4 regions of the Pseudarthrobacter sp. NPDC058329 genome follow, and region 1 is predicted to be linked to each of the others. Evidence: riboswitches for the same ligand, from Rfam matches in the RefSeq annotation. Region 1 holds a riboswitch; each other region holds the start of a gene.
What was found. Region 1 has a riboswitch for thiamine pyrophosphate ahead of thiC (phosphomethylpyrimidine synthase ThiC). Riboswitches for the same ligand answer to the same signal wherever they lie in the genome.

Region 1 (7,099 bases):
CCGCCAGCAGCTCGAGCAGTTCGATGAGCGCGAGATTGACCGCGTGGAAGCGATCGTCCGGTCCATGACGCCGCACGAGCGGGTGGCTCCCAAAATCATCAACGGTTCTCGCCGGGCCCGCATCGCCCGCGGTTCGGGTGTGCACGTCTCCGAGGTCAACGGCCTCCTGGAGCGTTTCGCACAGGCACAGAAGATGATGAAGAAGATGGCGCAGGGCGGAATGCCGGGCATGCCTGGGATGCCGGGAATGCCCGGTGCAGGCGGCGGCGCCCGGAAGAACGCCAAGAACGCACCGAAGAAAAAAGCCAAGTCGGGTAACCCCGCAAAGGCTGCCCAGGAGCGCAAGGACGCCGAAGCCCGCCGTGCGAATGCCGCCAAGGCGCTGCCCACCGGGGCGTCCTTCGGCCAGCAGGCAGGCGACTTCGATCCTTCGCAACTGAACCTGCCCAAGGGCTTCGACAAGTTCCTCGGCCAGTAGCCCAAGTTCCCAACCAGGTAGCGCCAAGTGACGTTTTGACGGTTCATAACGACACTTGGCGCTACTCCGTTGGGATGTCAGTACCGTGGAATAGGGTTGGGTCATGTTCAAGCAGAGGGTAGTGTTCGTGCACGGCGCCGGAAGCTTCGGCTCCGCGGCCTGGCCGCGCCAGCACGGCATGGCACTGTCCTACGACGCTCTCTTCCTGCGGCGTCACGGATTTGATGCTGTGGCCGAGCCGGTCGAATCCTCCTTCGAGGAGGACGCCGCCATCGTGTTGCGGTCCCTTGCCGACGACGGCCGCGGCGCCGCAGGCGGGCATGTCGTGGCGCACTCGCAGGGCGCCATCGCAGCCATGATGGCCGCCGTTGAACGGCCGGACCTGGTCTTTTCGCTGACACTGGTGGAACCCGCCTGCCTGTCGCTCACCGCCGAACTCCCGGCCACGGCAGCCCACATCGGCCTCATGCGGCCCCTGTTCGACGTCCGGCACCAAATGAGCGACCAGGACTTCCAGCGTGAGTTTGTGCGGCGCGTCTACGCCACGGACCTGCAGCAGCCGGCCACTGCGGAGGAGAAGCGTTCCGCCCGGCGGCTCCGGCTTCAGGCCCCCTCCTGGGAGGCCCCGCTGCACATAGTTCCGGGCGTCCCCACCCTTGTCCTGACCGGGGGATGGGAGCCGCTCTATGAGGAGATTGCCGGTTACCTGCGGGAAACCGGCGCCCTGCACCGCACGGCGGCGGGAGGGCACCGGCCCCACGACTCCCGCGAAGGGGACCGGATCATCCGCTCCTTCCTCAGTGACGTCAGCCGGGTCCAGTCAGCACGGGCCTCTTAGCGCCTCAGCCCGTGGCGACGCGCGGTTCCGGAAGGTAGACCTTGCCGCCGGCGGCCAGGAATTCCTGGCTCTTGCCCCTCATGCCGGAGGCCATCGCCGCCAGGGCCGCCTGCGATTCCGCTGAACCGTACTCGTCCCGGATATCCTGGCTGATCCTCATGGAACAGAATTTGGGACCGCACATGGAGCAGAAATGCGCGGTCTTGGCAGGTTCCGCCGGGAGGGTTTCGTCGTGGAAGGCCTCGGCCGTCACCGGATCCAGGGACAAAGCGAATTGGTCCCGCCAGCGGAACTCGAAGCGCGCCTTGGATAATGCATCATCACGTTCGTGCGCGCCCGGATGGCCCTTGGCGAGGTCTGCCGCGTGCGCGGCGATCTTGTACGTAATCACCCCGGTTTTGACGTCGTCCTTGTTCGGCAGCCCGAGATGTTCCTTGGGGGTGACGTAGCAGAGCATCGCGGTGCCGTAGCGGGCGATCTCCGTGGCGCCGATGGCCGAAGTGATGTGGTCATACCCCGGCGCCACGTCGGTAACGAGCGGCCCCAGCGTGTAGAACGGCGCGCCCTTGCACAGCTCCTGCTGGCGTTCCACGTTTTCCCGGACCAGGTGGAACGGAATGTGGCCGGGGCCCTCCACCATCACCTGCACGTCGTATTCCCAGGCACGCTGCGTCAGCTCGGCCAGTGTGTCCAGCTCGGCGAACTGCGCGGCATCGTTGGCGTCCGCCGTTGCCCCCGGACGCAGCCCGTCGCCGAGTGAAAACGCGACGTCGTACCTGGCGAAGATTTCGCAGAGCTCATCGAAGTGTGTGTAAAGGAAATTTTCCCGATGATGCGCGAGGCACCAGCCGGCCATGATCGACCCGCCGCGGGACACGATGCCAGTCACCCGGTTCGCGGTCAGGGGAACGTACCGGAGCAGGACGCCGGCGTGGATGGTCATGTAGTCCACGCCCTGTTCGCACTGTTCCATGACTGTGTCGCGGAAGATTTCCCACGTCAGCGCATTTGCTTCGCCGTTGACCTTTTCAAGGGCCTGGTAGATGGGGACGGTGCCGATCGGAACCGGCGAGTTGCGGATGATCCATTCCCTGGTGGTGTGGATGTCATCGCCCGTGGAAAGGTCCATCACAGTGTCGGCACCCCACGAGGTGGCCCATTGCAGCTTGTCCACCTCTTCGGCGATGGAACTGGTGACTGCCGAGTTGCCGATGTTGGCGTTGATCTTCACCAGGAAGGCCTTGCCGATGATCATTGGCTCGGATTCAGGGTGGTTGATGTTGTTGGGGATGATGGCCCGGCCTGCCGCCAGTTCGCTCCGCACCAGCTCCACGTCGCAGTTTTCGCGCAACGCCACGAACCGCATTTCCGGTGTGATGACGCCCTGCCGGGCGTAGTGCATCTGAGTCACTGTCTTGCCTTCGACGGCGCGGCGGGGCGTCGGCCGTGCGCCCTTCCACTCAGCGCTGGCAGCCCCGCGGCGGACTGCGGAGCGGCCGTCGTCGAGCAGGTTCCGTCCACGGCCGCCGTAGGATTCCGTATCCCCACGGGCGGCTATCCATTCCGACCGGAAAGGGGCGAGGCCACGAACGGGGTCGCTGCCCGGTCCGGCCGTGCGATAGGTACGGAAGGGGCCGTTGGCCTCACCGTTGAGCGAGGGCTCCAGGGCTATCTCGGTGACGGGCACCCTGATGCCTGACTGCGCGTCCTCGATGAAAGCCAGCGAGTGTGACTTCAGGGACTGGGTGACAGGTTGCTGGTCCTGGCCGTCTGCCGCGCCGGACTGCATTTGGGCAGGGCTCAGCTGTTCATTTGGTGCACTCAAGGAATACTTCACTTCCTTCGCCGGCATTACCCGGACAGGTTCAACGGTCGCAGGCTGCCTCAGCCCGATCTCAGCCCCTGCAGGGGCACCCGTGTGGTCACAACGAAGCTACCACAACCCCCGGCGGACGTGGAGGACGCAGCGGGACACTGCCACGTCGGGTGGTGCTAGCCTGTCCGGGCGGGAGAGAGGCAAAATCCATGGCACAAATCATCCAGTTCACAGGGACGGTCCTGACCGGGCCGGACAGCGAGGAGCGCGGGCTCTGGTCCGTCGACGGCAGGCTCACGTTCCACCGGCCGGCCGGGGAACCGGACACGATCCTGGACGGCTGGGTGCTGCCGGGGTTCGTTGACGCCCACTGCCATATCGGCCTGGGGCCCGGCGGCGCAGTGGACTCGGCTACGGCGGAGGAACAGGCCCGGACCGACCTGAACGCGGGCACACTGCTGGTGCGGGACGCCGGTTCCCCCGCGGACACCCGCTTCCTGCAGGACAGCAGGAATGCCCCGGTGCTGATCCGCGCCGGCAGGCATGTCGCCAGGACCCGCCGGTACCTCCGGGGCTTCGCTGAGGAAGTGGAACCGGACGGTTTGGTGGAAGCCGTCCGGAAGCAGGCACGCGACGGCGACGGCTGGGTCAAGCTCGTGGGGGACTGGATCGACCGCGACGCCGGTGACCTCGCGGCGTCGTTCCCTGCCGCCGTCGTCAGGGACGCCGTCCAGGCGGTGCACGACGAAGGCGCCCGGATCACCGCCCATTGCTTCGCCGAAGACACGCTGGACCAGATGCTGGACGCCGGCATCGACTGCATCGAACACGCCACCGGCCTCCTGCCACGGCACCTCCCGCGGTTTGCGGAGCAAGGCGTTCCCATTGTGCCCACCCTGATCAACATCGCAACGTTCCCGGACATCGCCGTCCAGGCAGAGAACAAGTTTCCCCGGTACGCCGCACACATGCGCGCCTTGTGGGAGCGCCGGGCAGAGCGGGTGCTGGAGGCGTACGAAGCAGGGGTGACAATTTACGCCGGTACCGATGCCGGCAGCGTCATCCGTCATGGCAGGATCGCGGATGAAATCCTTGCCCTCCACAGGGCCGGCCTGCCGATTGCCGCCGCCCTTGACGCCGCCAGTTGGGCCGCCCGGAAGTGGTTGGGGGTGGAATGCCTGCAGGAGGGGGCCCGCGCCGACGTTGTGCTGTGCCGGGAGGATCCGCGGAAGGTGCCGGAAACAATCAGCGGGCTGGCACACGTAGTGCTGGGAGGCAGCGTCATCCGCTGACGCCGGCCATGGGACTGACTTTGCTGCACTTGGAATAAATTGAAGCTTCAAGTAATTTTATTAGTCATAGGCCCCCAACCCCGAAGGGCCCCAGCACCGGGAGTTCCCACATGACTGCAGAAGCCACCAGCCAGGACCTTCTCCCCGCCGATCTCGCTATGGGCACCGTGATGCTCAAGGTCGGCGACATGAAGGTCATGACCGATTACTACCAGCGCGCCCTCGGACTTGAGGTGGTCGCCGAGCAGGACGGCGGACTCTACCTCGGCCGCCTCCGTAAGCCTTTGGTCCACCTCGCCCCCGCTCCCGGGCTGGACCTCCCGGGCAGGGGAGAGGCAGGTCTCTTCCACACCGCGCTGCTTTTTGAGAACCAGACAGACCTCGCCGCCACCGTCGCCACCGCTGCCCGGTTTGAACCCGGCTCTTTCACTGGCAGCGCCGACCACCTCGTCAGCGAAGCCTTCTACTTCAATGACCCCGAAGGCAACGGCATCGAACTCTACTGGGACCGGCCGCGGAGCAACTGGTCCTGGAATGGCACGGACGTGGTCATGGACAGCCTGGCCCTGCCGCCGCAGCGCTACCTGGAACAGCACCTCACCGAGGAATCCCTTGAGCGCCAGCGCGCAAGCGTGGCGGGGGTGGGCCATGTCCACCTCCAGGTGGGCGATGTCCAGTTGGCCCGTGACTTCTATGTAGGAATCCTCGGGTTTGAAAAGACCGCCGGCTGGCATGGGCAGGCACTGTTCGTCTCGGCCGGCCGCTACCACCACCACATGGCCATGAATGTCTGGAACAGCCGTGGTGCGGGCCCCCGCAAGGACACGCTCGGCCTGGGCGAAGTGCTCATCGAGGTGCCGTCGGGAGACCACGTGGGGGCGCTCGCGGACCGGCTGAAAGTTGCCGGGCTGCCGGCGCACCACACCGGCGCGGAACTGCAGTTCGAGGATCCCTGGCGCAACCGGATCCGGGTAGCTGTCCGCTGAAGCCGGCGCCCCCGGGCCGGGGGCCTGCCGCCCGGACTGCTGTGCGGCCGGCCCGGATAGTGGCGGGCCGTGTACTAGGCTGAAGCCGAACGGCCGGGGCGGCGGGTGCCGCCTGCGTGGGCCGCACCGTCGACGGAATGAGGGCAATTCCCATGGGCTTCACCGAAATCTTTGTGGCCACCCACGACGGCGCGCTGAAGCGCGCCGGAATCCTGGACCAGGGGGGAAGCGCGCCTGCCGGCGACGCCGTGAGGATCCAGGGAATCAGCGATTTCGAAGTGGAACAGCTCGGTGACCTCGCCGGCACCGCCGTGCATGCCGGAGGAGCCGACTACGAGCTGACCATGGTGGATGTATCGAGCGATTCGCTCCTGGCTGTTCCAGCTGCCATGGTCCGCGCCCTGGCGGACCTGCTCTCCTATGAAACTGAGGGGGAAGGCAACGTCCTCGACGACGTTGCCGAGCAGTGGGCCGCCCAGGATGACATGCCGTTCGAAGCGGCGCAGGCGCGCGCCTATGTTCAGCACCTGGCGGAACTGGCTGCCCGAATCGACGACTCGGAACGGACCGGCCTGTACGTCTGGTCCTCCTGACTCCGGCGCCGGCGTCACCTCCGGCGTCCCTGCCGGTGGCGGCGGGCGGGGTGTCAAGTCGAAATCCGGGCGCTCATCTGGCACAATAAACAGGTACTCGATCTGCGTGGCCCCTCTCTCCGCGTCCGGATCCTGTCCTTCGAACCCGCAAGTACGGCCCGCCCCACGGGTGCAGAACGCCGGGTTCACCCCCTTTCTGAAACAGGAGTGACCACAAAAGTGGCCGTAAAGATTCGCCTTAAGCGCTTTGGCAAAATGCGCGCACCGTACTACCGCATCGTCGTCGCAGACTCACGCACCAAGCGTGACGGCCGCGCCATCGAGGAAATCGGCAAGTACCACCCCACCGAAGAGCCCTCGTACATCGAGGTTGACTCCGAGCGTGCCCAGTACTGGCTGTCCGTCGGCGCCCAGCCGTCCGAGCAGGTTGCCGCGATCCTGAAGATCACCGGTGACTGGCAGAAGTTCAAGGGCCTCCCGGGCCAGGAAGGCACCCTGAAGACCAAAGCTCCGAAGGAAGCCTTCGTTGCCCCGGAAAAGGGTTCCGTGATCATCCCGGAAGCCATCACCAAGAAGGCATCCAAGTCTGACGCAGCCGAGGCACCGGCCGAAGCAGAGACCACCGAGGCTGAGTAAATTGCTGGCAGAAGCGCTGGAACACCTGGTCCGGGGAATCGTTGATTCCCCGGATGACGTCAAGGTCAGCTCGAAGAGCAACCGCCGCGGGGACACCCTCGAGGTGCGGGTCCACCAGGACGACCTCGGACGGGTGATCGGCCGCCAGGGCCGCACGGCACGCGCATTGCGCACCGTTGTGGCAGCCCTGGCCGGCGGCGAACCGGTGAGGGTCGACGTCGTCGACACCGACCGCCGCCGCTGAGCGCTCAGCAACATCAGTTCTTGCTCCGGCCCCTCCACCAACGGTGGAGGGGCCGGAGTGCTTTCACCAGATCACCGCCAACCACACCCAAGACAGAGGAACACATGCAGCTCCAGGTGGCACGAATCGGCAAACCCCACGGCATCCGCGGGGAAGTTACCGTCCAGGTCCTGACCGACGCCCCTGGGGACCGGTTTGTGCCGGGCACTGAATTTG
Region 2 (7,099 bases), on a different contig from region 1:
GTTCCTGGCCAAGGTGGTGGTTGCCAGCGCCCAGGTCCTGTACCTGGCAGTGGTGCGCGGGCCCAGGGTGAGGAACGCCGTGGTGGCCGTGACGCTGCGTAGCCACCAGGACCTGCTGGTCACGGCAACCGGGCACGTGATTTCGCTGATCCCGGGATCGCTGGTGGTTGAGGTGGACAGGTCCACGTCAACCCTCTACCTGCACGCCCTGAACATCAGCTCCGCGGAGGACGTTGAAAGCCTGAAGAAAGAGGTGCGCTCCATCGAAGCCGGACTGATCAGGATCATGGGCACCAAGGAAGAACTCGACGCCGTCCGGATGGAGGCGGCCGCATGATGCAGACAGTCCTGGTCCTTACCGCCGTGATCTTCTCAGTTGCTGCGGGCGGTGCCATCATCAGGATCGCCCGCGGGCCCTCGTTGCTGGACCGTGTACTCGCAGCTGACGTCCTGCTGGCGATCCTGGGCGGCGCACTATGCGTGGACATGGCGGTAAACCGGCACCTGAACAACCTGATGCTGGTGGTGGCCATCTCCATCATCGGTTTCCTGGGGTCCGTCACTGTTGCCCGTTTTGTGGCAGACCGAAGGGAGGTGCCAGGTGAGTCCTGACGCTACCGCCATGGATTTCTGGATCGACCTTGTGTCCGCCGTGTTTATGGTGGTGGGGGCCGTTATGTCGCTGGGGGCCGCGATCGGCCTGCTGCGCTTCCCGGACCTCCTGAGCCGTATGCATGCGGCCACCAAGCCGCAGGTGCTGGGGCTTTTCCTTTTGTTGGCAGCCATCGGACTGCAGATGCGCACCTGGTGGGTGTGGCCCGTGCTGGTGGTCGCCTGGATTTTCCAGCTGTTGACTGTGCCGGTGTCCGCGCACATGGTGGGCAGGGCGGGTTACCGCACCAAGCACTTGCACCGCGAGCTGCTGACGTCCGACGAGTTGGAGGCAGTAGTACAAAAAGCCGCCGCCAAAACCGCCCGTGAGGACGATTCCGGCGACGGCCCTACGAAGTAGCCGCTAAGTGGTCCCGGCAGGTCAGACGATGTCCTTGCTCTTCGCGAACCGGGTGATGGCCCGCTGGGTGCCGCGGTTGGCCAGGACCTGGATGATGGTGCTTACCGAGGCCGAGATCAGCGCGAACGTCAGCGCGGACTGAAGGCTGGTGGGGATGTCCTCGTCCTTGCCGGTGGGCGGCTTCCGTCCGGTGGTCTTTTCCCAGATGGTGTTGACCAGCTTGGTCCCGACGAAGCCGGCGCCGAGGCTCACACCGGTGCCGAGCAGCTTGATGAAGAGGTTCATTCTTAGTACTCCTTGCGGGCGGAAAACGGGCTGACTTCAGCCTAGCGGCATCCCGGCCGGGAGCCGGAGCGGCAGGCCCTCTGGTTCGCTGTGGGCGTTGTGTCCGGGAAGTGTGCTGCTCAGCCCGCCGGCGGTTCCGTCCGAAACTTGATCATCTTGTGCGTGCCGTCGCAGTAGGGCTTGATAGCCGACGCGCCACAGCGGCACAGGGCTACGGTCTGGCGCTGGCGGGGGACCGGGTCCCCGGAAGGCGTCACGATTTCGAAGTCGCCCCGGACAATCAGTGGCCCGTCGGGGCACACCACGATCGAGCTTTCGGCGGGTTCTTGGTTCATGGCTGCTCCTGGCGGGGGTTGTGGGCGGGAGTCTGTACGTTCGGTTGGCGAAGGACGGCGATTTTCCCGGAGTGCCTGCGCTGGAGTTCGGACTGCGGGTGCGCAGCGGCTTTGAGTCGGGACCCCATGTAGGGCATGCCCCCCGTGAGGCGGAAAGCCAGTGCGATCCAAATGCAGACCGCCCGTTCCAATGCCCACAGCGGGGCGCACCACACTGCGCGGAGGGGGAAGAAAAAGTTACCGTGGTGCCGCCGTCGCCCGACTCCTGCCATGATGACCGGTGCCGCCGCCAGTCCCAGCAGGGCCGGCCCGCGGTACCTCGCGGGAAGGCAAGAGGCTGCGGCGAATACCGGAAGAAGGGAAAGTTCCGTGGCGAGGCGGCGGGGCTCCGCGAAGTCGTCGTATGCCTGCCGGATACGTTGCTTGAGGAAATGCCGGAACGCGGGCGGCCTGCGGGCAACGAACAGGCCCGGGAGGATCTTCTCCCGGCCGCCGGCCGCCTTGACCGTCCGGATCAGCTCCAGGTTCTCGAACAGCACCGGATCGTAGCCGCCGGTGGCCAACAGGGCGCTCCGGCGCACGGCTAGAGTACCCGGGAAGTCCGCAGACCAGGCCCGGTTGATCAGGGTCCTGGACGTATCCCACCAGGCGTGCCAGGGCAGGGGGTCGAAATAGTTCTGCGGCCGCACAACGTCCGCTGACTCAAGGTGAGCAATGATGGCGGTGAGCGATTCGCACGTGTAGCGCACGTCGTCGTCCGCTATCACCAGCAGCTCTGCCATGGAGGAGCGGACGCCGGTCATCACCCCGGCCACCTTGCCGTTGCCTCTGGCGTTGGAGCCGTCGCTGCCGCCCGGCTCCGGACGGAGGTGACGGACGGCAGCCGGGAAAGCGGCCCGATGCCGCTCGAACAGCTCCGGGCTGGAGCCGTCAACCACGGTGACAGGTATCCAGCCGGAGAGGAGTTCGAGGTAGGCGGCGAGGTCCGGCAGTTCCGAATCCCCGGTCCAGCGCAGCGGCAGGATGTACTCTGCGGACCGCCCGATGGCTGTAGTGCTCACGCTGCTGCCGGCACTGCCGCCCTCAGCGAGCTCTCTCCGTTTTCCCAGCAGGTCAAAAGGTGCGCCGAAAGCCTGCCATCGATCGCCATCACAGCAGTCGCCCCGAAGAGGACGTCCCCGAGCAGTCCGGGTTCGGCCTCCACGAGTCCTCCTGCGAGGTCGCGGCCGGCGATCTGCTCGTGGACGGCGTCGGCTTCCACGTGCTCGTCAAAGTAGTGGGTGACCTCGGCGTCGAAGCCGTGCCGGCGGAAGCCGTTGCCGTACAGGCGGTTGGGCTGGGAAGAGGTCATCTCGTAGATGGCCAGGTGGCCGGTGATGGCGCCGCGGAGCCGCCGGTTGAGCCCGAACAGTGACATCATATTTACCGCGGCCAGGGACACGGCCGGTACCGCGTCGAGGTAGGCGCCGTAGTGGTCGTCCATTCCCAAGCCCCGCATGGTGCGGGCGAACAGCGCGCTGTGCATGCGTTCCGGACGTCCGCCGCCGTACTCATCGGCCTGGATCTCCACCAGTGCAGCCTTAGGCCTGCCGGCGAGCCGAGGGATGGCCCAGGTGTGCGGGTCCGCTTCCTTGAGCTGGTAGACGGACTTGTGGACCAGGAACTCCTTGAGCTGATCCAGGGTCGCCTTCTTGGCGACGTACCTGGACACGCTGGGTCCGGTATCGGTGGCGGCAAGGCCGAACAGGACGTCGGCGACGGCATCACTGGTCATCTTTGCCGCAGGTGGCAGGTCCAGCTCCCCGGCTGCTGATTGGGCAGCTGCCCGCAGCGCTTCTTCGAATGGCCTTTCGAGCAGGCGGCGGACGTGGATCAGGCCCGGCTCCCATTCCCACTCGTCCCCGACGCCTTCGAGGCCGGAGTAATGAAGCTCGTAGAGGCAGAAAAGTGCCAGCTGGACGTCGTCGTCCCCAATGATGTCGGTAGTTGCACCCAGGTGCGGCGCAACATGCCGGCGCAATTCCTCGACGCCCGCGGCGGCGTCGTCTGTCCCGGCTGTAACTGCCAGGGCACTGAACAGGGCGGTGCTGATGGGACCTCTGGGTTCCGGGATCTTCATGATGCTCCTTCGGGCGGCTGCGGCGCTGCCGGTGCTGCACCGTCGACGGTGGCGGCTTTGGTTAAGGCTAGGCGTTCAGGTCGCGTTCGCGGCTGCGGCGTGAGGTGGTCCGCGGGGACAGCAGGATGGCGAGAATGATCATGGCCAGGCCCAGGGCAAGGTGCAGCCAGTTGTCAGCGCCGTTAAGGGGGACAAAGTTGGCCGGGGTCTCATCGCCCACCAGGAGGCCGTACAGCCAGAGAACCAGGTAGATGACTCCCCCGTAGATGAGGTAGCTCCTTGCCTGTTGGTGTGTCCTCGCAAGCAGCGTGCCAGCCACCCCGAAGGCCAGGTGCACCACGTTGTGCAGGACTGAAACTTGGAAAACGCCCATGAGCAAGGATCTCGAGCCGTGCCCGGCCATACCCATTGCTCCGTAATTGCTGGTGATTCCGGGGATGAACCCTACGACACCCACCAGCAGGAAGACGCCGCCCGTTGCGAGGGCCGCCGTTTGCAGGCCTGTCCTCGCTCCGGTGGCGCGGGTGCTGACTGTCATGACCTGTCTCCTCAAAAGCCTGGAGACAACATAGTAAGCATGATTACTAATTTAAGCTAAGTGCGTCCATTTTGCTGTTGGACCCGTCTTCCCGGCCGCTGGCTGCAGCTCCCGCAGCCGCTGGTGGCCCCTCAACCCTCCGAGGTGCTCCACACGTAGGGGTTTGAATGGTGCCCGCCGTGGCGGCCATGCTCGTACCCCTGTTGCCAGGCCCTCCCGACGGCGGACACCAGTTCCGCCAGCAGGGGATAGTAGGGGTGGTCCGGGCCGATGTAGATCATTTCCTCCGCGGCCTTGTCCACCGCCGCCCGCACCTGGTTGTCGGCTGCATTACCGAGCATGGCGCCCCTCCTTTGAAACTTCCGCCACCTGCTTTGAATGTACTCCGGGCGTTCCAGGGGGTCCATTACGGTGGTTGACCCAGGCGTTACTCCGACTTCATGGACCTGCGGATTTCGCGCAGGGCCTGGACCACAAGGTCATGGTCCTGCACCTGGGGAAGCCCCGAAACCGTCACTGTAGCGACTGCGCCCACCCCGGCAACGTACACGGGAAAGGAGCCGCCGTGAGCGGCATACCGCGACTGATCGAACCAGGCGTGGTCTTCAATCCGTCCACCGCGGACCCGGGCGCGCAGCCCCACCAGCAAGGAGGGCACCTCGTAACGGGCCGCGGTCCGCTGCTTGGCACGGATCCAGTGCTCGTTGTCCGGGGTGGCACCGGCCAGGGCAACGTGGAACAGGACCTGCTCTCCCTTGGTGATGTCTATCGCGATGGGAAACTGGCCCTCCTTACCGAACTCCACGAGCAGCAGACCCAGGTTCAGTGCATCGTCCATGGAGAAGCCGGGCAATTGGAGCTCCCGGATTTCGCCCTCAATCCGGGCAATCAGTGCTTGGAGTGATCCTTCCGGCTGGATGTCATCGGAATCCGGATCGAACTCGGTCACATGCGGGGAATTGGCAGTCATGGCCCACAATCTACCCCTCCTCCGGTGTAAACTGGACCCCGCCCACCAGGGCGATTATTTACCCACAGAAACTATTAACGACAGGGGAGCGCCGCCGTCGGGCATCACTGGCCAAGCCAGGATCCGCAGGTGGGCGCTGAGAGTGCGGACAGCCGCAGACCCTCGAACCTGATCCGGTTAGTACCGGCGCAAGGGAGTCGAGTTCTCGAAGCACCGCAGCGGCGTGCCGTTGCCGTGCTTTCCCCTCCTGTTCCTCAGGAGGAATTGCATGGCAACTACAGCAATCAAGAAGACCACCAGCAGGTCCTGGCGCGTCGTGGACATCGTGGTGGCAGCATTGATCGCCATCGCCGGCGGCGTCATCTTCTGGGCCTGGTCCCAGGGGGCGGCCGCAGTCTCGGCGCCCATGAACGCCCTCTACCCGCCGCTCACCGGATTGCTGGCCGGCGGCTGGATGATCCCGGCCGTGCTGGGCATGCTCATCATCCGCAAGCCGGGCGCAGCGCTGTTCTGCGAGACCGTTGCGGCCACCGGCGAACTGCTGATGGGTTCGCAGTACGGCGCGTCCGTTCTGTTCTCCGGGTTTGTCCAGGGCCTCGGCGCCGAGATCATCTTCGCCATCTTCGTGTACCGGAAGTTCAACCTGCCGGTATCCCTGCTCGCCGGCGCCGCTGCCGGGCTTTTCTGCGGCCTCAATGACTCCTTCGCGCCCTGGGGCTGGAACATCGCCTACTCCGGCGGGGACAAGCTGGCGTACATCATCTTTACCGCCGTTTCGGGTGCCGTGATCGCCGGAGCACTGTCCTGGATCGCCACGCGCGCGCTGGCGAAGACAGGAGTCCTGGGCTCCTTTGCGTCGCGCAAGGCAGCAACGGAGCCCGTCTTCTCCTGATGACTGCTCCTTCCGTGCACGGCGCCTCGGTGGCGGCGCGGCCGGCTGCAGTCGCCGCCCGCGGCTGGGGCTGGCGGCACGGCGGCCGGTCCAAGCCGGCTGTCCGTGCCCTTGACCTCGACATCCAGCCGGGCGAGCGCGTGCTTCTTCTTGGCCCGTCCGGAGCGGGCAAGTCCACGCTCCTGCATGCGTTGGCAGGGGTGCTGGGCGATGCGAACGACGACGACGGCGAGGCGGGCGATTCCGACGAGTCGGGTTCGCTGCTGATTGACGGCGCCTCCCCCCGCGGGCAGCGCGGCCGGGCGGGACTGATGCAGCAGGACCCGGAGACCCAGGTGGTCCTCTCGCGGGTCGGCGACGACGTCGCCTTCGGTGCCGAGAATCTGGCCGTGCCCCGCGACGACATCTGGACCCGCGTGCACGAGGCGCTGGACGACGTCGGGCTCTCCCACCTGCCGCTGGACCACCCGACGTCGGAGCTGTCCGGTGGCCAGAAACAGCGGCTGGCGCTCGCGGGCATCCTTGCCATGCGGCCCGGGCTGATTCTCCTGGATGAGCCCACGGCCAACCTGGACCCCGCCGGGGTGGTGGAGGTGCGCGACGCCGTTGGCCGTTGCCTCGACAAGACCGGGGCAACCCTGGTGGTGGTGGAACACCGCGTGGCCGTGTGGAAGGACCTGGTGGACCGCATTGTGGTGCTGCAGCCGGGATCTTCTGCCGATCCGGCCGTGCTCCTGGACGGGCCGCCGGATCAGGTGCTCAGCGAAGCCCGGAGCATGCTCATCGAAGCCGGGGTCTGGGTGCCCGGCTACGTCCCCGCTACCCGTGACCGCGCGTCCGATCCGGGCCCCGGTGCCGGGGACCTGCTGCTTGCCGCCGAGCAACTGGCCGTATCGCGGCAACGTGCCCGCCGCAAGGGCTTCCGGAAGCTGCCGCCGGTGCCGGTGC
Region 3 (7,099 bases), 320 kb from region 1:
GTAGACCGTCACCAGCGCACCCCCGCGGTACAGCCAGTCGGGCAGGACGGCCAGGGCGTCCTCGAGCCGCTCGGGAGAAAGAACATCCTTGCCGGCCATAGCTGCTCCTCGCCTGGGAACTGGCGTCCGCGGCCGCCGGGGGCGGGCTACAGGAACTCGACCCGGCCCTCCATGGCCGACGATGCCAGTGCATGTTCGCGGCGCGGTATCCTGCCGGCCGCTTTTGCCAGCCTACCGGCGATCACCGCGTGTTTGAAGGCCTCCCCCATCAGGGCAGGATTCTGGGCGCGCGTTACCGCTGTGGCCAGCAGCACGGCGTCGCAGCCCAGTTCCATGGCCAACGCAGCGTCGGAGGCAGTGCCGATGCCGGCGTCCAGGACCACCGGCACTGAGGCGCGGGACACAATCAGTTCAATGTTGTGCGGGTTCAGGATGCCCAGTCCGGTACCGATCGGCGCCCCGAGCGGCATCACTGCGGTGGCCCCGAGGTTCTCGAGCCGCAGCGCCAGGACAGGGTCATCGTTGGTGTACGCAAAAACCTTGAAACCCCGGTTGACGAGTTGTTCCGTGGCGTCCACCAGTTCGACGGCGTCCGGCAGCAGGGTGTGCTCGTCAGCAATGACTTCCAGCTTCACCCAGTCGGTCTCCAGCGCCTCACGCGCGAGTTCTGCGGTCAGCACGGCGTCCCGCGCGGTGAAGCAGCCTGCCGTGTTGGGCAGCACGCGGATGCCGTGGTCCACCAGCAGCTGGAAGAGCGAGCCCGTCTCCGCGTTGGAATACCGCCGCATTGCCACCGTGGTCAGTCCCGTCCCGGAGGCGAGGAGGGCCGCGCCCAGGCCGTCCAGGCTGGGCGCGCCGCCAGTGCCCATAATGAGCCGCGAGGCAAGTGCGACGCCGTCAATCACCAGCGGGTCGTCGTGGCCTGCCAGGTTTGGGGTGGTGATGGTTTCGGTCATGGTGTCAGCCTCCCTGTACTGCCGTAACGAGCTCAACGTCGTCGCCGTCCGCGAGCGCGGTGGCAAACCACTGGCTTCGCGGCACCACCTGGGAATTGTGCGCCACGGCAACGCCAAGCTTCCGGCCGTCGCTGGCCTGGCCGCTGGCCGCGAGCGGGCGCCCGGTGACCTGGCTGACGAGCACTGTGATGGAGGCCCCCTCGGGCACAAGGTGCGGGGTTCCGTTCAAGGTGATGTTCATGCTGTTTCCTTCGTGGGCGGTGTGTGGCTAAGGCGGGCAGTGGTCAGGCGGGCACCCGGACTGGTTGAAAAGCGGTCCGGGTTGAACGCGGCCCAGCGGGCGTCCATTTGCCCGTCCAGGAGTTCCCGGCAGACGGCGGCGGCGGCAGGCGCCAGCAGGACTCCGTGGCGAAAGAACCCGCTGGCGATGATGAGCCCGGCTATGTATCCGGAGTCCCGGGCGCCCTTCCCGCCAGCGGCGGGAACCCGCCCGAGCAGCGGCGCGTTGTCCGGAGTTCCGGGCCGGGCTCGGGCAGTGGCCTCCAGCAGTTCGAGTTCGGCCACGGCGGGAACCAGCACCTGCGCGTCGCGGAGGAGCTGGTACACGCCCCCGGCAGACACGGCATCCGTGGCCGACGGCGCGTCCTCACGCTGGGTTGCCCCGATCACCACAGTGCCGTCCCGGCGCGGCACGATATACACCGGTACGCCGCGCACCAGCCCGCGGACGGTGGACGTGACCAGCGGCTGCAGATGCCGGGGCACGGCGAGCCGCAGGATGTCCCCGTAAACGGGCCGCAACGGCAGGCGCAAATCAGCGGGCAATGCTTCCAGCGCTCCTGCGTGGAGCCCGTTCGCCACTACAGTTTCGGCGGCCAGCACCGTTCCGCCGCCCGCGAGGCGAACTCCGGCCACCGCTCCGTCCTGCCAAACCAGCCCGGCTGCCCTGGCCAGGACCGCATAGCCGTCGACGGCGCCGGCTGCTGCAGTGCCCTGCCCTCCGGCTCCGTTATTGTTCCCGCCTTTGTCCGCCGCGCCGTCGCCGGCCAATGCGGTCTGCAGGCAGGCGACCAGCAGCCTCGGGTCCACCTGGTGGTCGGCCGGTGTGTCCAGCGCGCACGCGATCCCCGGGCTGAGCAGGGGCTCGCGTTTTCGTGCGTCGCGGACCGTGAGCGGCTCAACGGCCAGGCCGTTTGCCTGCTGGACGGCGCGCAGGTCCATCAGTGCCCGGCGGTCGGCGGCGTCGGCACCCACGGCGAGGGTCGGCGTCGTGATGTATCCCGGGTCTGCCCCTGACGCTGCCGTGAGTCCGGCGGCGAAGGCCGGCCAGCGGGCGGAGGCGTCCAGCATGAAGTCCAGGAGATCCTGCTCCTGGTAATGCAGCTCGCTCACCGGAGCCAACATCCCGGCGGCAGCCCAGCTGGCGCCGGAGCCCGGGGCGTCGTCGATGACCACCACGGTGCGGCCGGAGCGCTTCGCCTCCCAGGCGATGCTGTGGCCGATAACTCCGCCGCCGATGACTGCCACGTCGGCCTCGATGATGCTGTCCGCACGCCTGCGCGGGCTGCCCGGAGGGCTGTCCCATGATGCACTCATGTGTCTCCTTCCCTACGCCGGCATTAACCGGATCAGGTCAAGCGGTCGGCTCTGACGCCCTCTCAGCCCGGCGCTTTGTGACAGCTGCCGCGGGCTCCCGCAGTACGAGGCAAGTGTAGAGGAACTAGGCTTTTCCCCATGAATGTGTCCAGAACCCCTGCCGCCGGCACCGAAGTCCTCAGCAGCGCCAAGGTCAGCAACGGCCTCAGCGCCGCCCGCCTTTACCTTTGCACCGATGCCCGCAAGGACCGCGGCGGCTTCGCGGAGTTCGTTGATGCGGCGTTCGCCGGCGGGGTGGACATCATCCAGCTTCGGGATAAGACCATCGAGGCAGCCGAAGAGCTGGAACTCCTGGCGGTCCTCAAGGAGGCGGCAGAGCGGCACGGCCGGCTGTGGGCCGTCAACGACCGGGCGGACATCGCCGTCCTGTCCGGCGCGCCGGTCTTCCACATCGGCCAAAAGGACCTGCCCCTGGACGCTGCGCGCACGCTGCTCAACGGCAACGCGGCCATCGGCCTGTCCAGCCATGCACCGGAACAGGTGGACTCCGCCCTGGCTGCGGCGGCCGGCCCCGCCGGGCTGGACTACTTCTGCGTGGGCCCGGTGTGGGCCACACCCACCAAGCCCGGGCGGGCGGCCGTGGGACTTGACCTGGTGAGGTACGCCGCCGAAGCTGCGCGGCAGGAAGGACCGTCCGACGACGGCGTTCCCTGGTTCGCAATCGGCGGCATCGACCACCGCAACGTGGAACAAGTGGTGGACGCAGGCGCACGCAGGATTGTGGTGGTCCGCGCCATTACGGAGGCCAGCGATCCCGCAGCCGCCGCAGCCTCGCTGCTCGCTGCCCTGGACGCACCCAACTCCTGACGTTGCACCTCCGGGGGGCTGGACGGCGGGCTGTGGCGCCCAGGGCCTGGCAGGACGGCACTCCGGGCCGATGCCTGCACTATGGCGGGAATTCGGGCTAGGCTGATTTTCGTGTCACACCATCGGCTGGCTCCCAACGTCCATGAGCACAACAACGCGCTCGAGGCTGCCCTGGGTGCCCTGCGGACCGAGCTTGAGCTGCCCGGCGCCTACCCTGAGGAGGCGGTGGCTGACGCGAAAGCTGCAGTTGAATCCCTGCAGCTCCCTGACCACGACCTCACCGGCGTCGAATTCATCACCATCGATCCGGCATCATCCACGGACCTGGACCAGGCCCTGTTCATAGAGCCCGACGGCGACGGGTACCACGTGCTGTACGCCATTGCCGATGTCCCTGCCTTTGTGACCCCCGGCGGGCCACTGGACGCGGAAACCCGCCGCCGGGGCCAGACCTTCTATGCGCCCGACGGGCGCATCCCGCTGCATCCGGAAGTCATCAGCGAGCAGGCCGGCAGCCTCCTCCCCGGCCAGGACTGCTCTGCGTTCGTGTGGGACTTCCGCCTGGACAGCGCCGCCGAGGTGAAGTCCGCAGCAGTGCAGCGTGCCCGGATGCGCAGCCGCGCGAAGCTCAGCTATAAGGGTGTGCAGGCCGAGCTGGACGCCGGCACTGCCTCACCGGTGCTGCAGCTCCTCAAAGAGGTGGGCCTCAAGCGTGTGGAGCTGGAACGTGCCCGCGGCGGCGCCAGCCTGAACATGCCGGAACAGGAGATTGTCCAGCTTCCCGACGGCGGCTACCGGATTTCCGCCGCTCCCCAGCTTCCCGTGGAGGACTGGAATGCCCAGATATCCCTGATGACAGGGATGGCGGCGGCCGGGCTCATGCTGGCGGGGAAGGTGGGAATCCTGCGCACCATGCCGTCCCCGGACGACCGCTCGCTGAACCACTTCCGGCTGCAGACCGAAGCCCTTGGCAAGCCCTGGGACGGTGAAGTCAGCTACGGCGAATACCTGCGCAGCCTGGACCCCACCGAACCCCGGCAGCTGGCCATCATGCACTCGGCCGGCACGCTGTTCCGGGGGGCCGCCTACACCGCCTTTGACGGCTCCGTCCCCGAGGACGCTCACCAGTCGGCCATCGGCGCCGCCTACGCGCACACCACCGCCCCGCTGCGCCGCCTGGTGGACCGCTTTGTGCTGGTGATCTGCGAGGCCCTGAGCAACGGCGGCGAAGTGCCGGCGTGGGCGCGGAAGGCTCTTCCGTCGCTGCCGGAGATCATGGCCGGGTCCGACCAGCTGGCGTCGCGGATGGAGCGCATGGCCCTGGACACCGTGGAGGCGGCACTGCTGGTCAACCACATCGGGCAGGAATTCGAGGCGATCGTGATCTCCGGGTCCAAACCACAAAAAGAGAACGGCAAAAACGGCAACGGGAACGGGAAGAACGGCAACGGCAATGGCGGTTCGGGCATTATCCAGATCGCCGACCCCGCTGTCACCGCGCGATGCGCCGGTGAACTGGAGTCCGGAACCAAAGTCCGGGTCCGCCTGGTTTCCTCGGATATCGCAACGCGGGAAGTCCATTTCGAGCTCGTGGAGTAGCGGTGCCGCAGAGCCGCCGGGCCGCGAAGCCGGGATTTGCGCTGCCTGCGGCTAGACTGAAGAAGTAGAAATGGATGCCCGGTCGTTGATTTCCTTGATTTGAAACCAACAAGCCCGCCCCTACGCGATCTTGATATACACCCGCTGGTCACCAGTGCCAGCATTTAGATAGCCCGCGATCGGCTTCCACTGGAATTGCGTGCGCGCTTCGAGCGTGCTCCGGAACAGCCTCGCGGCCGGCCCGTTGAGCAGGCAGCGCCATTGCCCAAATGAATAAGGAAACTCCACAGTGAGTGAATTGCATACCCACCAGCTCCTGACCGACGAGTCCGGCACTGAAGTTCTCGAGCCCGAAGAAACCATCATCTCGGACGAGTTGCCCCACGAAATCGAGGAGAAGTCCTTCGCGGACTACAACGTCCGTGCCGACATCGTGGAATCCCTGGCCGACGCCGGGATCACCCACCCCTTCCCCATCCAGGCCATGACCCTGCCGGTGGCCCTGTCCGGCCACGACATCATTGGCCAGGCCAAGACCGGCACCGGCAAGACCCTGGGCTTCGGCATCCCCGCCCTCCAGCGGGTGGTGGGCCAGGACGATCCCGGTTACGAGAAGCTGGCCGTGCCCGGCGCGCCGCAGGCCCTGGTGATCGTGCCCACCCGCGAACTCGCCGTGCAGGTGGCCAATGACCTACAGACGGCGTCCCGGAAGCGCAACGCCCGCATCGCCACCATCTACGGCGGCCGTGCCTACGAGCCCCAGGTGGAGGCATTGACGAAGGGCGTGGAGATCGTGGTGGGAACACCCGGCCGCCTCATCGACCTCTACAAGCAGAAGCACCTGAGCCTGAAGAACGTCAAGATCGTCATCCTGGACGAAGCTGACGAGATGCTTGACCTGGGCTTCCTGCCCGACGTCGAAACCCTCATCGCAGGCACGCCGGCTGTCCGCCAGACTCTGCTCTTCTCCGCCACCATGCCCGGCCCGGTCATCGCGATGGCACGCCGCTACATGACGCAGCCCACCCATATCCGCGCCGCAGATCCCGACGACGAGGGCCTCACCAAGCGTGACATCCGGCAGCTGATCTACCGTGCGCACAGCATGGACAAGATTGAAGTGGTGGCGCGCATCCTCCAGGCCCGCGGCCGCGGCCGCACCATCATCTTCACCAAGACCAAGCGCACCGCCGCCAAGGTGGCCGAGGAACTCGTGGACCGCGGCTTTGCCGCCGCCGCCATCCACGGCGACCTGGGCCAGGGCGCCCGCGAACAGGCCCTGCGCGCGTTCCGCAACAACAAGGTGGATGTCCTGGTGGCTACCGACGTCGCAGCCCGCGGCATCGACGTGGACGACGTCACCCACGTGATCAACTACCAGTGCGTGGAAGACGAAAAGATTTACCTGCACCGCGTGGGCCGCACCGGCCGGGCCGGCAACAAGGGCACCGCGGTCACCTTTGTGGACTGGGACGACATGCCCCGCTGGGGCCTGATCAACAAGGCCCTGGGCCTGAGTGTGCCGGAGCCCGTCGAGACCTACTCCTCCTCACCGCACCTCTACGAGGAGCTGGACATCCCCGAAGGCACCAAGGGCCGCCTGCCCCGCGACAAGCGCACCCTCGCCGGCGTCGACGCCGAGGTCCTCGAGGACCTGGGTGAAACCGGCAAGAAGAACAGCCGCGGCGGCCGCGACGGCGGCCCCTCCCGCGAGCGCGACGGCCGGGAGCGCACCAGCCGCGGCCGCGACAGCAGGGGTGGAAACCGCGACGGCGGACGCACCGGCGGTGACTCTGCGGGCCGCACCGGCGAGCGCCGTCGTCGTACTTCCGAAACAGCTGCAGCCCCCTCTGCCGCCGATGCACCCGCCGCAACCTCAACTGCAACCGAGGGTGAGCAGCCCTCCCGTGCCCGCCGCTCCCGCACGCGTACCCGCCGCCGCAACGGCGAGGTCGTAGCCGGCAGCGAGGCCCCGGCACAGCCCGGCAGCACCGAGGCCTAATACCCTCAATGACTGACACTGTCTGGGCGCCGGACGGCAGCAGCCTGGTGGTACACGCTGATAACGCGGAGTTCCTCCC
Region 4 (7,099 bases), 99 kb from region 1:
CTCCTCAGTGCTGTTTCCTGGACGCCGCGGGGCGCCAAGACGATTGTAATGCGGTTAAAAGAACAGTGGAGCGGACCATCTGGCCCGCTCCACCGCTTCAGAACTTTTTGTTACTCTGCAGCTGCAGCAGCAACGATGTTGACGACGCGACGACCGCGGCGGGTGCCGAATTCAACGGCTCCCGGGGTCAGTGCGAACAGGGTGTCGTCGCCGCCACGGCCAACGCCGGCGCCCGGGTGGAAGTGGGTGCCACGCTGGCGGACGATGATCTCGCCTGCGGAAACAACCTGGCCGCCAAAGCGCTTGACGCCGAGGTACTGAGCGTTGGAATCACGACCGTTGCGAGTGGAGCTCGCGCCCTTTTTATGTGCCATTTGAAATGCCTGCCTCTAAATTCTGGGGATCTGCTGAAAAACCTGAACAGTAACGAAGGTTACTGGATACCAGTGATCTTGACCTTGGTCAGTTCCTGGCGGTGACCCTGGCGCTTCTTGTAACCGGTCTTGTTCTTGAACTTCTGGATCACAATCTTCGGACCACGGAGGTCGTTCAGGATCTCAGCAGTAACAGTTACCTTGGCCAGGTCAGCAGCGGCGGTGGTGATCTTGTCACCATCGACCAGGAGCAGTGCGGGCAGCTGAATGGTGCTGCCAGCTCCACCGGCGACGCGGTTCAGGGTAACGAAGTCTCCAACGGAAACCTTCTCTTGGCGGCCGCCTGCGCGGACAATCGCGTACACCACTTGGGAACTCACTTCTCTCGACGTTTATTACTAAATTTGCGTGCGGAACCGGCCAATAAAAGCCTGGTTTCTCGCTGTGCCTCAACGCCGTGGGGTCATAACCCAAGTGTTGGCGTAAGCACCGAAGATCTAGAATACGCTAATTTTGTCTTCGGCCGCAAATGAGGCTGGTTCCGGCGGGTTCACTGTGATAGGTACCACAGCTCAACTCCGGCGTCCGCACCGTGCCCCACCATAGTACCGGTTGCGCCGCCTTTGCATGGTCAGGAGTGGATGCGCGGCGCGTCGAAGAAGTCCACTTCGAGGCGGCAGGACTGCTTGAACGCCGTCAACATGGCGGCCCGGTCCGCGGCGGAAGCCTTGCGGCCCGCTTCATCCACTATGGCAATAGCCCTGCGGGTGGCGGCTGCGAATTCTTCGTCTGCATAGGTGCGCAGCCAGTCCGCGTAAGGGTGTGTTGAGGGCTCACCGGCGGCAACGAACTGGGCGTGGAGCGTGGCCCCCACCTCCGCGTAGAGCCAGAAGCAGGGCAGCACGGCCGCCGCCAGGACCGCGTAACTGCCCGACGCCGATGCCGCCGTCAGGTGGTCCACGTAGGACTTGGTCACGGGGCCCAGCCGGGGCTGGACCGTCCGCGTGCTCAGCCAGGAACGGTGGAGTTCTGACTCGACCTCCAGGCACTGCCCGGCAGAAGCAGCCCAGAAGAGCTGCTCGGCCTCGGTAGGCGCCAGCGCACTCGCCCTGGCCAGAACCCGGGAATAGCCGTTGAGGTAGATGGCGTCCTGGGCGAGGTAGTACCCGAATTCCTGCTCCTGGAGGCTGCCCGAGGCCAGGTTGCGGATGAAGTCCAGGGCATAGATGTCGTCCAGGTCCGGCTGCGCCTCAGCCCACAGTTGTGCGGCGAAGCTGCCTTCGGAGGGCAGCGGCTGCAGGTGGTGGAAGTGGTGCACCGGTCCGTTGCCGGTTCCCACCTCCAGTTTTTCGGATGCCTCCAGGGCCCCGGCCAGCCAGGGTTTGACTTCCCGGAGTGACGCCTCCCAGTCCCCCAGCCGCGCGTGGGCGGTTGCCATGGCAGAGGACAGTGAACAGCCGGTGCCGTGGCTGTTCCGCGTTGCCAGCCGGTCCCCCGACACCACCACCACTTCGCCGGTCAGCAGGCCAGCGGTGTTAACGAGCGCATCGGGGCACTCGTTGCCAGCCAGGTGGCCGCCCTTGACCAGCACTGTTGTACCGGTCGCAGTGGCAAGGGCGCGGCCTTGTGCCAGCGCACCGTCCCAGCTGTCCTGCAGTTCCCCGCCAACCAGCATGGCGAGCTCCGCCAGGTTCGGGGTGATGAGGTGTGCCAGCGGCAGGAGCCCGCGCAGTGCCGCTTCCGCGGACTCCTGCAGGAGCCGGTCCCCGCTGGTGGCAACCATCACCGGGTCCAGGACCACGACGGCGGGACGCACCTTCCGGAGCCACGCACCCACCGCCTCGATGACCTCGGCGTTGCCCAGCATCCCGATTTTGACGGCGTCGATGCCGATGTCGTCACTGATGGCATCCAGCTGTTCACCCAGGAACGCTGCGGGGGGCACGTGCACGGACCTGACGCCGCGCGTGTTCTGGGCGGTCAGGGCAGTGACGGCAGCCATTCCGTAGCCCCCAAGGGCGGCGATGCTTTTCAGGTCGGCCTGGATGCCGGCGCCGCCGGAAGGATCGGAACCGGCAATGGAAAGGACCCGCGGTATGGGCCGGCCTGGCGTTGTTGGTGCCGTAGTGAAGGTTGCCGTGGTGGCAGTGGGCATTACAAGAGTCGTAGACAAAGAGACATCCCTTCGCCGGTGCTAGCCGGACAGGTTCAACGGGTGTGAATCTCAGCCGGCCCTCTGCGCGGCACCCCGTGTCGGTTCCCCAGCCTAGCTTTTTTCCCAGGCGGGGACCGAAGGTGACACTTTGCGACCAGCCACCCTGCCTTTGGGTTGCCCTGCCCGGTTGGGGGCCCGCACGGCCCTTGGATCCCGTGGCGTTAACGCGCGATGCCCGGCCAGCCACTGCTGTGGCTGGCCGGGCATCCGTACTTGCGGCCCCTAGAGTTCCGAGGCCGGAACCCCGACGCCGAGGATGATGGGCGCCTCTGCCGGCTTAGCGGCCGGTTTTGCAGCGCCCGCCTCTCCCGCGGCGCCTGCCGGCTCCGGGGCCTTGGCCTCGTGGGTATGCCCTGTGCTGGCTGCCGCCACACTCTCGTGGTGCTGCACGGTGGTTTCGTTGGCAGCTCCCTGGGCGCGGCTGGCACTGCGGTGGCGCCGCGGCCGGCGCTGCCGGGATTGCTCCAGTGTGTGGTCGGTGTAGTCCTTTTCCGGTGCTGCAGCAGCGGCCGCAACGGCAGGCACCTGCGCGGGCTGCACCGCTTCCACGGGCTCTGCAGGATTCTGCTCCGGTTCTGCCTGCTCCAGCCGGATTTCAGCGGGCGCCGGCTGGCCGAGGTGGGCGAAGGCTTCAGCGAGCCGGTCCAGGGTCAGGGCCGGCTTCTGCTGCTGCTCTTCTGCATGCTCAACGAACGGCAACACCACCTTCTCCCCACCGAAGGTGAGTACGGCAGCCGGGCGCGCCTCGTCGTCGCGTTTTACAGCCTCCGCTGCAGGGGCCGCCTGGTCAGCGGCCGCCTGCCTGGCTGCCGCCACTTCGTCGTCGTGCAGGTGCGCTGCGTGCGCGGCGGCGGCGATGTTGGCAAGGGCCAGCCGGGTGGCCTCAGCCTTGGCGTGCCTCTCAGCGTCCGAGGGGTCGGGCTGGACGGTGTGGACGTGGACGGCAGCCGCCGGGGCAACCTCAGGCTGCTGGCCCCCGCGGCCGCGCCGGCGCTTGCGGTCCGGGCGGGCGCCGGGCTGGCTGCTGTCGATGCGCTGGGCGTCGGCGCGGTGGCCTTCGCTGCGGGCTTCGGGCCGGCTGTCGGACCGCTGGACGTGGTGCTCGGCGGCTACGATGTTGGCCCGCCGGTGCTCCACGGGGTCGTCGTGGGTGACAACGCCGCGGCCGGCGCACGTTTCACACTGCTCGCCGAATACTTCCAGGAGCCCGGTGCCCATCCGCTTACGCGTCATCTGGACCAGGCCGAGTGACGTCACTTCGGCCACCTGGTGCTTAGTGCGGTCACGGCCCAGGCATTCCACCATGCGGCGGAGAACGAGGTCGCGGTTGGATTCGAGGACCATGTCGATGAAGTCGATGACGATGATGCCGCCGATGTCCCGGAGACGGAGCTGGCGGACCACTTCCTCCGCAGCCTCGAGGTTGTTCTTGGTCACGGTCTCTTCGAGGTTGCCGCCGCTGCCGGTGAACTTGCCGGTGTTGACGTCCACCACGGTCATGGCTTCGGTGCGGTCGATCACCAGCGAACCGCCGGACGGCAGGAAGACCTTCCGCTCCAGGGCCTTGTGGATCTGCTCGTCGATGCGCCAGGCAGCGAAGATGTCCTGGTCCTTGGTCCACTTCTCAAGGCGGCCCACCAGGTCCGGCGCCACGTAGGTGACGTAGGCCTCGATGGTGTCCCAGGCTTCCTCACCGGAGACGATCAGCTTGGAGAAGTCCTCGTTGAAGACGTCGCGGACCACCTTGATGGTGAGGTCCGGTTCGCCGTAGAGCAGCTCAGGGGCGAGGATCTTGGTGGACTTCGACTGGCTCTCGATGCCCTCCCACTGGGCCCGCAGCCGGTTGATGTCGTGCGTCAGCTCTTCCTCGGAAGCGCCCTCGGCGGCGGTGCGGACGATGACGCCTGCCTGCTCCGGGAGGCGGTCCTTGAGGATGCGCTTGAGGCGGTTGCGTTCGACGTCGGGCAGCTTGCGGGAGATGCCGGTCATGGAGCCGCCGGGCACAAACACCAGGTAGCGGCCGGGCAGTGAGATCTGGCTGGTCAGGCGGGCGCCCTTGTGGCCCACGGGGTCCTTGGTCACCTGGACCAGGACGGTATCACCGGACTTGAGGGCGTTTTCGATGCGGCGCTGCTTGCCCTCAAGGTTGACGGCTTCCCAGTTCACTTCACCGGCGTACAGGACGGCGTTGCGGCCGCGTCCGATGTCCACGAACGCCGCTTCCATCGAGGGCAGCACATTCTGGACCTTGCCCAGGTACACGTTGCCAATCAGGGAGTCCTGCTGCGTTTTTGACACAAAGTGCTCGGCCAGGACACCGTCTTCGAGGACGGCGATCTGGATTCTGTCGTCGCGCTGGCGAACAATCATCTGCCGGTCAACAGACTCACGGCGGGCCAGGAACTCGGCCTCGGTGATGACCGTGCGGCGGCGGCCAGTGTCACGGGACTCGCGCCGGCGCTGCTTCTTCGCCTCCAGGCGGGTGGATCCCTTAACGCTGGTGACGCGGTTGCTCACGGCCGGCTCGCTCACGGCGCGCGGCGCACGGACGCGGGTGACCGTGTTGGGCGGATCGTCGTCTCCCCCGCCCGTCAGTTCAAGGTCCTGGTCGCCACGGCGGCGGCGGCGGCGACGGCGGGACGTTACGCCCTCTTCGAGCTGACCGGCGGAGTCCTCGTCGGCGTCGTCCGAAGCGTCTTCGCCGGCACCTTCGCTGCCCTCAAGGTCGGCGTCCGCTTCACGCTCGCCGGTACGGCTGCGTCCCCGGCGGCCCCGGCCCCGGCGCCTCCGGCGTCCGTTGGCGTCCTCAGCATCGCTCTCTTCGGCGTCGTCCTCTCCTGCTTCTTCCACAGCGGCGGGCACCGGACGCACCACGGTGCTCAGGTCAGGCGCCTGGAACAGCACGGAGGTGGGGGAAGCAGGTTCCATAAACAGGGAGCCGAAGGGGCTGGCAGGAGCCGCGGGCGCCTGCTCCTCCGGAGTTGCTGCCTGCGGCGCTTCAGCCTGGGGGACAGCCACTGCGGGGGCTTTTTCTTCGGCGGCTTCTTCTGCTGGTGCCTCTGCCGTTGCAGGCTGGGCAGCTGCTTCTGCAGGCACGGCAGCTTCGGTTTCAGGCGCTGCCGGAACATCGGCTGCCTGGACATCGGCCGGCTCGGCACCGGTCGGTGCAGGTACGGCTTCGGCTTCGGCAGCGGGTGCGGGTGCGGAGGTCTTCCGGGTGGCAACCCGGCGGCGACGGACAGGCTTCGTTTCAGCCGCCCCGGCGGCCGGCTCCCCCGCTGGAAGCTCTCCGGCGGAAAGCGCAGGCGCATCGGCACCTGCGGCGGCATCAGGGGTTGCGCCGGCAGCGGCCTGGACGCCGGCCGCTGCTTCAGGTTCTGCATCTTCCGCGAACGCCGGAAGGGGTTCAGCGGTTTCGGCTTTTTTCCGGGCGCGCGTCCGGCGGACGGGAGCTTTGGCCTCCGGCGCAGCGGATTCCGCCGCATCCGCTCCCGCAGCGGGAGCATCGACGCCGGCGGGGGTACTCCCTGCCGAACCGGCTTCCGGGAGGCCAACTTCCGGGATCAGGGCCTCGGCCTTGGGCGTGGCCTTCCGGCGCGTCCTCGTGGTCTTCTTGGGGGCAGCGCCGGCCTCGGTGGCCGCTGCTTCGTCGTTAACGGCTGAAACTTGTTCATTATCCATATGTGGCAACACTCCTGCCCCTGACGTACCGCCACATCCGGCACCCATTGGGGCACATATTGTCAAAACCCGCAGGCGTTGACAGAAGTCAAGTGGATACCCCCAGGTTCGCACCGGCAGTGGGGTGCGGCAGCCCGTGGGGGCCGGTGGGATGTTCTGAAACCCGTTGTTCTACATGCCACAACCAGGTGCCGCTCAATGGAGTCGCGGGAGACTGCGCCGGTGAGACCGATGCCTGCCCTGCTCGTCATTGGCGGTCTTGGGAACAAGCCACCGGACCGGAGTCCGAATGTGGATCGGCTTCCAGCCAAGTTCATTCTCTCATACCCGGACTAAATCACGGTGGAGGCGGCGCCAAATCCGCTGGCTTTTCCCGCTCCCCTGGATGGTCCTTCCAGCCTGCGGCGTTACAATCAGGCAAGGAGCACCGGATGAAAAGGACGCCATACCAATGCCCAGCATCTCCCCCCTCAGCGGCACCCCTGCCCAGGAACGGAGCCTGAACCAGGACAGCCTCCCGGCCGGCAGGACAACAGGCGCGGTTCCGGCGATAACCCGGAACCGGCCCTTCGGCTGGCTGCTGGTGGCCACGGGGATCATCGGCTGGCTGGCCTCGGGAACACTGGTCCTGGAAAAGCTGGCTGTGCTGCAGGACCCCAACCACACCACCGTGTGCGATGTGAATCCCTGGATCTCCTGCGGCCAGGTGATGCTGACGTGGCAGAGTTCGCTGTTTGGTTTCCCCAACATGTTCATCGGCATCGTGGCGTTCGCCGTCATCATCACGGTGGGCATGGGACTACTGGCCGGGGCAACCTTTGCCCGCTGG

Region 2: it holds a riboswitch for thiamine pyrophosphate, as region 1 does, so the genes downstream of both, ACFVYC_RS05790 (ECF transporter S component) here and thiC (phosphomethylpyrimidine synthase ThiC) in region 1, are expected to answer to the same signal.
Region 3: it holds a riboswitch for thiamine pyrophosphate, as region 1 does, so the genes downstream of both, ACFVYC_RS01465 (FAD-dependent oxidoreductase) here and thiC (phosphomethylpyrimidine synthase ThiC) in region 1, are expected to answer to the same signal.
Region 4: it holds a riboswitch for thiamine pyrophosphate, as region 1 does, so the genes downstream of both, thiD (bifunctional hydroxymethylpyrimidine kinase/phosphomethylpyrimidine kinase) here and thiC (phosphomethylpyrimidine synthase ThiC) in region 1, are expected to answer to the same signal.

What each region holds. Positions count from the first base shown of each region.
Region 1 is NZ_JBHVZR010000001.1:614,918-622,016, forward strand. It holds gene ffh (signal recognition particle protein) at 1-478, shown strand, start outside; gene ACFVYC_RS02875 (alpha/beta fold hydrolase) at 582-1,316, shown strand; gene thiC (phosphomethylpyrimidine synthase ThiC) at 1,321-3,105, opposite strand; TPP riboswitch at 3,137-3,244, opposite strand; gene ACFVYC_RS02885 (amidohydrolase family protein) at 3,342-4,424, shown strand; gene ACFVYC_RS02890 (VOC family protein) at 4,535-5,410, shown strand; gene ACFVYC_RS02895 (hypothetical protein) at 5,563-6,003, shown strand; gene rpsP (30S ribosomal protein S16) at 6,223-6,639, shown strand; gene ACFVYC_RS02905 (RNA-binding protein) at 6,641-6,883, shown strand; gene rimM (ribosome maturation factor RimM) at 6,988-7,099, shown strand, end outside.
Region 2 is NZ_JBHVZR010000002.1:284,109-291,207, reverse strand. It holds gene ACFVYC_RS05840 (Na+/H+ antiporter subunit E) at 1-337, shown strand, start outside; gene ACFVYC_RS05835 (monovalent cation/H+ antiporter complex subunit F) at 334-612, shown strand; gene mnhG (monovalent cation/H(+) antiporter subunit G) at 602-1,012, shown strand; gene ACFVYC_RS05825 (DUF4235 domain-containing protein) at 1,034-1,297, opposite strand; gene ACFVYC_RS05820 (CDGSH iron-sulfur domain-containing protein) at 1,417-1,632, opposite strand; gene ACFVYC_RS05815 (glycosyltransferase) at 1,629-2,693, opposite strand; gene ACFVYC_RS05810 (iron-containing redox enzyme family protein) at 2,690-3,751, opposite strand; gene ACFVYC_RS05805 (DUF4383 domain-containing protein) at 3,819-4,289, opposite strand; gene ACFVYC_RS05800 (hypothetical protein) at 4,421-4,630, opposite strand; gene ACFVYC_RS05795 (heme-degrading domain-containing protein) at 4,717-5,259, opposite strand; TPP riboswitch at 5,332-5,472, shown strand; gene ACFVYC_RS05790 (ECF transporter S component) at 5,528-6,151, shown strand; gene ACFVYC_RS05785 (ABC transporter ATP-binding protein) at 6,151-7,099, shown strand, end outside.
Region 3 is NZ_JBHVZR010000001.1:290,751-297,849, reverse strand. It holds gene ACFVYC_RS01480 (4a-hydroxytetrahydrobiopterin dehydratase) at 1-99, opposite strand, end outside; gene ACFVYC_RS01475 (thiazole synthase) at 147-956, opposite strand; gene thiS (sulfur carrier protein ThiS) at 961-1,197, opposite strand; gene ACFVYC_RS01465 (FAD-dependent oxidoreductase) at 1,194-2,552, opposite strand; TPP riboswitch at 2,545-2,663, opposite strand; gene thiE (thiamine phosphate synthase) at 2,691-3,419, shown strand; gene ACFVYC_RS01455 (RNB domain-containing ribonuclease) at 3,531-5,018, shown strand; gene ACFVYC_RS01450 (DEAD/DEAH box helicase) at 5,308-7,020, shown strand; gene ACFVYC_RS01445 (DNA-methyltransferase) at 7,029-7,099, shown strand, end outside.
Region 4 is NZ_JBHVZR010000001.1:714,228-721,326, reverse strand. It holds gene rpmA (50S ribosomal protein L27) at 111-374, opposite strand; gene rplU (50S ribosomal protein L21) at 434-742, opposite strand; gene thiD (bifunctional hydroxymethylpyrimidine kinase/phosphomethylpyrimidine kinase) at 1,006-2,529, opposite strand; TPP riboswitch at 2,538-2,635, opposite strand; gene ACFVYC_RS03405 (Rne/Rng family ribonuclease) at 2,812-6,270, opposite strand; gene ACFVYC_RS03400 (vitamin K epoxide reductase family protein) at 6,722-7,099, shown strand, end outside.